DNA from 4 places in the Achromobacter sp. genome. Region 3 is predicted to be linked to each of the others. Evidence: predicted binding sites of a transcription regulator. Region 3 holds the regulator's gene; each other region holds the start of a gene.

Region 1 (2,200 bases), on a different contig from region 3:
GCATGACTACGCAAAATACTCCAGAGGATACCGCAGTCCAGCACCGCACGCGATTGCGGAAACTGCGTGCCGAAATGCCCGAAGACCAGCGCAGCCGTGGCGGTTTGCTGATGCGTGCACGCCTGTTCACCTGGCTGAATGTGGCGCGCGACGAAGCGGCACGCGCCGGCCGTCCGGCGCCCGCCACCGTGGCCGCTTTCTGGCCGATGGCGGACGAGCCCGACCTGCGCCCCCTGCTGTCGCAATGGGTGGAAAACGGCGTCGCCGTCGCATTGCCCGTGGTGCGCGAACGCAACGCCCCCCTCGCGTTCCTGCCGTGGACGCCCGAGGCCGAACTGCGCGCCGGCCCTTACGGCATCCAGGAACCAGTGGCCGGCGCCGAGGTGCTGCCCGACGTCGTCCTGGTGCCGACGCTCGGTTACACCGACCAGGGCGACCGCCTGGGTTACGGCGGCGGCTATTACGACCGCACCCTGGCAGCGCTGCGCGAACGGGGCCACCCGTTCGTCACGATCGGCATCGCCTGGAGCTGCGGCGAACTGGACGCCGACTATGCCCCGGCCGCGCACGATTACCCGCTGGACGCCGTGCTGACGCAGGACGGCTGGGTGCCGCATGCGCCGCTGGAACAAGGCGCCCCGGGCGGCACCACGCTGCACACGTACCGAATGCACTGACGCACCAGATAGGTCCGGCGGCATGCACCACTACGGTGCATTCAGTACCGCTGGCGTCCTACGCGCGGCGGGGGATGGCGTTTCGGCGCCCTTGGGAGGATATTGTGCCCAAGTCCCCGGCTTGCCCGAAAAGCTGGCATGCGGGTTGCTTATTCTTTGGGACCGGCCACGCATCGGCCGGGTAATGACCGTGTGCAAGGCCGCCGCCTGCCGGTTGGCCGCAGCACCCAGCATCGGAGGAGCCATGAAGGACAGATCATCCCGTCCAGCCGCTTTTGATGAAATGCGCGACAGTGCCGGCGGCATACGCTCCCAATACCAGGCCTTCGAGCGCTGGCACCAAGAGCAATCGGCCGAAGCCATGGCCGTGCGACGGCTCGAAGCCGACCTGAGTTTCCGCCGCGTCGGCATCACCTTTTCAGTCGCCGGCGACGCCGCCGGCACCGAACGCCTGATCCCGTTCGACCTGATCCCCCGGATCATCCCCGCCGACGAATGGCGCCACCTGGAAGCCGGCCTGAAGCAGCGCGTGCGCGCGCTGAACATGTTCATCCACGACATCTACCATGGCCACGACATCGTGCGCGCCGGCGTCGTGCCGGCCGAACAGGTGTTCCTGAACGCCCAGTACCGCCCCGAAATGCAGGACGTGGACGTGGCGGAAGACATCTACTGCCACATCGCCGGTGTGGACATCGTGCGTGCGGGCGCGGGCGAGTTCTACGTGCTGGAAGACAACCTGCGCGTGCCCTCCGGTGTGTCCTACATGCTTGAGAACCGCAAGATGTCGATGCGGCTGATGCCGGACGCGTTCAGCCGCATCAAGGTCGAACCGGTGGCGCACTACCCCGACCTGTTGCTGGACAACCTGCGCGAAGTCGCGCCGCACGGCGGGGACGCCCCCACGGTTGTGGTGCTGACGCCCGGCATGTACAACTCGGCCTACTTCGAGCATGCCTTCCTGGCCCAGCAGATGGGCGTGGAACTGGTCGAAGGCCAGGACCTGTTCGTGGAGCAGAACACCGTCTACATGCGCACCACGCAGGGCCCGCGCAAAGTGGACGTGATCTACCGCCGGCTGGACGACGACTTCCTCGACCCCCTGTCGTTCCGCGCGGATTCGGCGCTTGGCGTGCCGGGTCTTCTGTCGGTGTACCGCGCCGGCCGCGTCACGCTTGCCAACGCCATCGGCACCGGCATCGCGGACGACAAGTCCACCTACTTGTACGTGCCGGACATGATCCGGTTCTATCTCAGCGAAGAGCCCATTCTGTCGAACGTGCCGACCTGGCGTTGCGGACGGCCGGACGAACTGTCCCACGTGCTGGCCAACATGCACGACCTCGTGGTCAAGGAAGTGCACGGCGCAGGCGGCTACGGCATGCTGGTGGGGCCCTCCTCCACCCGCGCCGAAGTCGATGCGTTCAAGGACCGCGTGCGCGCCAACCCCGCCAACTACATCGCGCAGCCCACGCTGGCGCTGTCCACCATCCCGACCTATGTGGAATCGGGTGTCGCGCCGC
Region 2 (2,200 bases), on a different contig from region 3:
CGCCGTTTCGGACGCGAACCACACCATGTGGGCGATCGGCACATAAGCGAATGTGAACCAGATCACCGTGAACACCAGCACTGCCGAGAAGCGGGCGCGTTCGGCGAAGCTGCCTACGATCAGCGCGCAGGTGATGCCGGCGAACGTGGCCTGGAACGACGCGAACAGCAGCTCGGTCAGGGTGTTCGACATGGCGTACTTGCCGTCAGCCGGTGTGAACATGCCAGAGAAGAAGGCGCGCGACAGGCCGCCGAAGAAGGCGTTGCCCTCGGTGAACGCGAGGGAATAGCCGTAGATGAACCAGAGAACCAGGCCCAGCACGAACGTGCACAGCACTTGCAGCAACACAGAGAGCACGTTCTTGCTGCGTACCAGGCCGCCATAGAACATCGCCAGACCGGGTACGGCCATCATCAATACAAGCAGGGTAGAGACGAGCAACCAGGAGATATCTGCTTTATCCATTTTCAGGCTCCAATGAGTCTTCTTTATTTATTTACAGCGCAGCTTCGCCAGCTTCACCCGTTCGGATACGGATCACCTGTTCCAGGGGGGCGGCGAAGATCTTGCCGTCGCCGATCTTTCCGGTACGGGCGGCTTGTTCGATCGCTTCGATGACCTGATCGACAAGGTGGTCGGGCACCGCGGCTTCAACCCGCAGCTTGGGCAAAAAGTCGACGGCGTATTCGGCGCCGCGATACAGCTCGGTGTGACCCTTCTGGCGACCAAACCCTTTGACTTCGGTAACAGTCAGACCTTGGACGCCGATTCCGGATAGAGCCACCCGCACTTCGTCGAGCTTGAAGGGCTTGATGATGGCGATGATGAGTTTCATGGCATTTCCTCTCATGGTTGCACGTTGGCTTCGACTATCAAGCAAGTTCCATGCCATGTCTGTTGGACCCGGACGAGCGGGCTGCAGGCGCCTGAGTTGTGCCTGTTTGCACCAATGTGGTGCGTCATGCACCGTCCGTCAGCCTCAATGTGGTGCGTAATGCGGGGAATCGCGGCTTGAAACGAAATATGTTTCAAGCTCGTCATTTGTAGCCATTTGATGCTGTGGCTGTTGCGGTTTGTAGTGGGTTTCGAACCGGACGGGCCGCCGCCCCTTCGATCGCTTCGGGCCGCACAGCGTTGCAGGCCGGGCGTGTCGCCCGAATCCGGGGCCGATTCAGCCGTCTGCCAGCTGGGGGCGGGGCATCCGAAAACGGTGATGTCCTTGATACCGGGGTTTACACGGATACGCTTGTTGCCGGGAGGGCACTGAAGAAGAATCAACAACAGCTCATGGCTCATCCAAAAAGGGCCGGGGCGAATCGGGCTGCTGGAGACGTTCCCGGTGTGGCTGCCCGCCCTAATAAGAAGCAAGAACGGAAAGAGGACACCATGAAGATTCAACGCAAGATGATCGGCATTTTGGCGCTGGCTGCATCGGTGGGCGTATTAGCCGGCTGCAACAAGAGCGATGAAAAGGCGGCCCCGCCAGCTGCTTCGACGACGCCTGCGCCGACCGCCACCCCGCCGGCGTCGACACCGCCTGCCACGACACCCGCGCCGACGACGCCAGCACCCGCCGCCACCACGCCGCCGGCCGCCAGCGCCTCCTCGCCTTCCGTGCCTGCGGAGTGCGAAGCGTATCTGGCCAAGGTCAACGCCTGCATGGACAAGCTGGGCAGCAGCAACCCGGCGGCTGCCAGCATCAAGCAGCAGCTCGAATCGGCCAAGTCGCAGTGGGCGGCGATTCCCGACAAGACCCAATTGGCGGCGCAGTGCAAGCAATCGTCTGACCTGTTCGCGCAGTCGGCATCCCAGATGGGTTGCCCGTAACGATGTTGGTAGGGGGTTGCCGCCATGGCAGCCCGGTTTTCTCCTGTGCTTTGATGGGCGGTCACCGCATGCGGCCCGCCCTCTTTTTTTGCCCGATCGTCCTGCAGCGAGGGGCCCGAAGCACTACACTTGAGGCATCAAGAACACCGAGAGGCCGCTATGAACAATCGCACCCAGTGGATGGAAGACATCCAGAAGAACATCTCCGACCTGATCGCCCGCAGCCCCGCTGCCGACGTTGAAAAGAACGTGCGCGCCATGATGGCGCAGGCATTCACCAAGATGGATCTGGTCACGCGCGAAGAGTTCGACGTCCAATCGGATCTGCTGGCGCGCACCCGTGCCCGCGTGGACCAGTTGGCGGCGCAAGTGC
Region 3 (2,200 bases):
AGGCGGGCGGATGAAGACAGGGTGGGGTGCGGGAACGAGGCTTGCGTACAGGTCCTTGCATTCCAACCAAGGAGTCTGACTATGAAAACCCGTGCCATGACTTGCGCTTTTGTACTGCTGACGGGCCTGACGTCCGCCGGCGCCGCGCTGGCCCAGTCCGCCAGCCCGACTACGCCGTCTTCCACGCCGAACGACGCCTCCGCCGCCCAGCCGAACCGCCCCTTGCCGGCGGGGCAGATGGCGCCTGCGCCCAATGCGACGCCCTCTACGGGGACCACCGCGCCCGCGATGCAACATAGCGGCACCATGTCTTCGGGCAAGAAGCACTCCGATGAAACGCCCAAGCGTCCTCGCGAGGCCAACGACAACGTGCCACGCACGCCGGCCGCCGGCGCCGCGCCGCCTCCGGGGTATCCGAATTCGGGTGGCTCGAAGTAAGCGTCCGGAACTTGGCAGCCCCCTCGGGGCTGCCATAAAGAAGAAGGCTTCCGCTGGGAAGCCTTCTTTGCGTTCGGCGCCGGCCGGCAAAACCGCTAGTGTTGGCGGCGCAACTCCGCGGGCGGCACGCGCAGTTGCCCGCGGTACTTGGATACGGTACGGCGCGCCAGCAGGATGCCGCTGGAGGCCAGTTGCTGCGTCAGGGCCACATCGGACAACGGCATAGTGGGGTCTTCGGCGTCGACCATTTCCTTGATCAGGGCCCGCACCGCGGCGGCGGAGCACGAACCGCCCGATTCGGTGGCAAGCTCGCGGGAGAAGAAGTGGCGGAACTCGAACACGCCACGCGGCGTCACCATGTACTTGCCCACGGTGGCCCGAGAGACCGTGGACTCGTGCATGTCCAGATCGTCGGCGACTTCGCGCAGCATCAGGGGTCGCAGCGCCACTTCGCCGTACTCAAAGAACGTCTGCTGCCGTTTGACGATGGCCTCTGCGACACGCTGGATGGTGGTGTAACGCTGTTCCACGTTGCGCACCAGCCAGCGCGCCTCCTGCAGCTCTTGGGCCATGGGGCTGCGATCGTCCAAGCGGGCACGGCGGAACAGGTCTGCGTAGGTGCGGTGCAGGCGCGCATGCGGCATCGCGTTACGGTTGGGCAGCACGCGCCAGCGCGCGTGCCACTTGTCCACGAACACGTCGGGCACGACATACACGGGGGCTTCCGCGCTGTAGCGGGCGCCCGGCTTCGGGTCCAGGCTGCGGATGAGCGCGCACGCCTCGCGCAGCGCGTCATCGGAGCAGTCGAGCAGGCGCCGCAGTCCCACGCAGTCGTTCTTCCCCAGGCGGTCCAGATGCTCGCGCACGATGCGCAACGCCAAGTCACGGGTCGCCGGGTCGACAGTACGCGCGGCTGACAGTTGCAGCGTCAGGCATTCGGTCAGGTCGCGCGCGCCCAGGCCAGGCGCGTCCAACTGCTGAACCAGGCGCAGGGCGGTGGTCCATTCCGCGTCATCGGGCGGCGGGTTGAATTCGGGACGGTCCGGGCTGCACAGGCTGTCGAGCGGCACGCGCAGATAGCCATCGTCATCCAGGGCGTCGATGATGAATTCCGCCAGCAGCCGATCACGCGGCTGCAGGTGATAGTTGCCAAGGTCCAGAGACAGGCGTTCACGCATCGATAGCGACGCGCTGGCCCATTGGCCCAGGTCCTTGCCTTCGCCACCGCCGGTGCCGGACGACGGCATGGGGTAATCGCCGGAATAAGTAGGCGCATCGGGAGGCGGTTCCTCGCCTTCAGCGCCCGGCGTCGCCGTCTGCTCCCTGGACGTGTCGGCGCCGTGGGCGTCGTCGGCGTCGTTGCCGAAACCCAGAGGCTTCGCGTCCAGGCCGTTGGCCGTACCGTCGGTTTCCTGCTCGTCGCCGTCTTCAAGAAAGGGATTGGTGGCCAGCGCATGCTCCACCGCGGTCGTGAACTCAAGCGCCGACATCTGCAGCAGCTTGACGGACTGCTGCAGCCGGGGCGCCAGCGTCATCTGCTGTCGCAGGCGCAATTCTTGCGTAGGGTGGCCCAATCGAGTCTCCTTGCCGGGAGCCGCCGGAAGGCGGCGTATCCTGGATACTCATGCAAGATCCATGCCAGGTGGACTTGCGGGCGGGCATCGAGAGGAGGGCGGCCGCTTGCGGAGCCGCTATTACAAGCCGGCGGTAAGAACTGCTCAGCGGTCCGCCAGGCCTTCCTTGTCGTACACATCCAGCCGGT
Region 4 (2,200 bases), on a different contig from region 3:
TAGATGACCCCGACCAGCAGGCCGAGTCCAAGCGATACCAGGTAGACCTTCATTGGCGCGCTCCGGTCAGCTTTCGTGGGCGTTGAACATGGACTTGGCGTAGATGATGCCCAGGCCGTAGGCGCCGCCGAATTTCTTGGCGATGCCTGTCGTCATCTCGTAGGTGTCCGTGCGCGCCCAGTCGCGCTGCATTTCCAGCAGGTATTGCAACGCGGTGATCGGCTGGCCGCCTGCTTGCACGATACGCTCGATGGCGCGGTTGTGGGCTTCCGCCGACACGTCGCCGCACGCGTCGGTAATGACGTAGACCTCGAAGCCCTGGTCCAGCGCCGACAAGGCCGGCCCGACGATGCAGACGCTGGTCCACAGGCCTGCGAGCACGATGCGTTTCTTGCCGATTTCGTTCACCTGCTTGATCACGGCCGCGTCTTCCCAGGTGTTCATGGACGTGCGGTCCAGCAGCTTCTGGCCGGGAAAAGGCGCGACCACTTCGTCGAACATCGGGCCGGAGAAGCTCTTTTCCGCGACGGTCGTCAGGATGGCGGACGCGCCGAAACCGGCGGCGGCATGCGCGACCAGGCCGGCATTGTTGCGCAGCGTGACCGCGTCGATGGAATGCGTGGCGAACGCCATCTGCGACTGGAGGTCGATCATGATGAGCGTGTGGTCCTTGGGCGACAGCAGTTTGGCGCCGGGGGTCGGGGTGGCGGTGACGGGCATGGAGGTCTCCTTGGATGCCTGCGGTGAATTCCCCTGCAATGTGCCACCCGGCCCATGGCGCGTATTGAACGATTGTCCGCCCGTTTGAAGATTGTGATCGCGCTGGGGGCCGCCGGGCGCTGGGCGCGCCCCGTCGCTTGCGGAACAATTTTGCAATGGGTTGTAAAAAATGCGCGGCGGAGGGCGGCGGTATCGGGCGCGAAGGCCGTCCGAAAAAGGGCGGCCCGCGCACCGGTCTGGTGCCAGACGCCGCTAAATGGGCATTTGGGGGGGCATGTGGGAGGCATTTCGGGGGCATTTCCGGCCACATTCCTTGGGCAGCCACCACGGCCGGAAGGCCGACACGCCGGGCGATTGTCGACAAGCCCCGATGCCCGGCAACTTGGCATGCAAGTTGCTTAATTATTTCAACGAGCTATTGCTACTATCAATCGTCGTGCCTGCCGGGCCAGGGGGCGGACGGCCCCGACGTTGCCAGCGTGACCCTTGGAGACCTTCATGAAGCATCTCATCAAGCACGTGACCCGCTACCGCTATGCCGCCCCGGTGAACTACAGCATCCAGACGCTGCGCCTGACGCCCCGGCGCGATGACCACCAGCATGCGCTGCGATGGCAGATCCAGACGCCCGGCGAGATCCAGCCGCAGGTGGACGCCTATGGCAACGTCATCCACACGCTGACGCTGCACCGCACCCACAGCGAAATCGAAATCCACGCCGTGGGGCAGGTGGACATCCATCCGCTGGCCCAGGGCCATGTGGGCGACGAAGACGAACGCCTGCCGGTCTACATCTACGGCGTGCCCACCGCGTTGACCCAGTGCGACGACACCATCCGGGACTTCTGCCGCCGCGTGGCGCCCCGCGGCATGCATACGCCCGAGGACGTGCTGAACCTTAGCGCCGCCATCCGCGAGCGGGTCGCGTACACGCCGGGGCTGAACGACGCGCCGATGACGGCGGCGCAGGTGCTGGCAGCGGGGCGCGGCGGCAGCCAGGACCACACCCATCTTCTGCTGGCCTGCGTGCGCGCCTTCGGCACGCCGGCCCGCTATGTCAGCGGCTATTGGCACGTGGCGGGCGACGAGGCCGCCAACCATGGCTGGGCGGACGTCTGGCTGGCCCGGCACGGCTGGGTCAGCGTGGATGTCAGCCACGCCTGCTTCGCCTCGGACGGCCATTGCCGCCTGGCGGTGGCGCGCGATTATGAATCGGCTTCGCCCGTGCGCTGGCTGCATGGCGCCGCCGCCGCGCTGTCGATGGATGTATCGGTGCAGGTGCAGACCAGCCACTGAAACACGCGCGTGTTTCCCTTGCAGTGCTTTGGCTGCCTTTGCGGCAGCCCCAAGTCGACCCGGAGAAGGCAGTGACGATCCACGTAGCACTCAAGCACGTTACGCAATACAAATATGACCGTCTCGTCGGGCTCTCGGCGCAAGTGCTGCGCCTGCGGCCCGCGCCCCACAGCCGGACCCCCAT

What was found. Region 3 encodes sigma-54, which starts transcription at its own class of promoters, with help from an activator protein. Its sites were predicted from a motif close to TGGCANGNAANCTGCTTT; they were not measured.
Region 1: the regulator sigma-54 is predicted to act here: its motif matches at 812-829, upstream of ACO6D5_RS07495 (circularly permuted type 2 ATP-grasp protein).
Region 2: the regulator sigma-54 is predicted to act here: its motif matches at 874-891, upstream of ACO6D5_RS09215 (P-II family nitrogen regulator).
Region 4: the regulator sigma-54 is predicted to act here: its motif matches at 1,104-1,121, upstream of ACO6D5_RS00885 (transglutaminase family protein).

What each region holds. Positions count from the first base shown of each region.
Region 1 is NZ_DBHKZA010000014.1:58,297-60,496, reverse strand. Features, by position in the region: gene ACO6D5_RS07500 (5-formyltetrahydrofolate cyclo-ligase) at 3-677, shown strand; gene ACO6D5_RS07495 (circularly permuted type 2 ATP-grasp protein) at 922-2,200, shown strand, end outside.
Region 2 is NZ_DBHKZA010000018.1:54,149-56,348, reverse strand. Features, by position in the region: gene amt (ammonium transporter) at 1-465, opposite strand, end outside; gene ACO6D5_RS09215 (P-II family nitrogen regulator) at 497-835, opposite strand; gene ACO6D5_RS09210 (DUF5339 family protein) at 1,387-1,827, shown strand; gene ACO6D5_RS09205 (accessory factor UbiK family protein) at 1,987-2,200, shown strand, end outside.
Region 3 is NZ_DBHKZA010000013.1:68,197-70,396, forward strand. Features, by position in the region: gene ACO6D5_RS07035 (hypothetical protein) at 82-438, shown strand; gene ACO6D5_RS07040 (RNA polymerase factor sigma-54) at 534-2,012, opposite strand; gene ACO6D5_RS07045 (sigma-54 interaction domain-containing protein) at 2,157-2,200, opposite strand, start outside.
Region 4 is NZ_DBHKZA010000002.1:29,283-31,482, reverse strand. Features, by position in the region: gene ACO6D5_RS00895 (DUF1427 family protein) at 1-53, opposite strand, end outside; gene ACO6D5_RS00890 (hydrolase) at 67-720, opposite strand; gene ACO6D5_RS00885 (transglutaminase family protein) at 1,219-2,016, shown strand; gene ACO6D5_RS00880 (transglutaminase family protein) at 2,088-2,200, shown strand, end outside.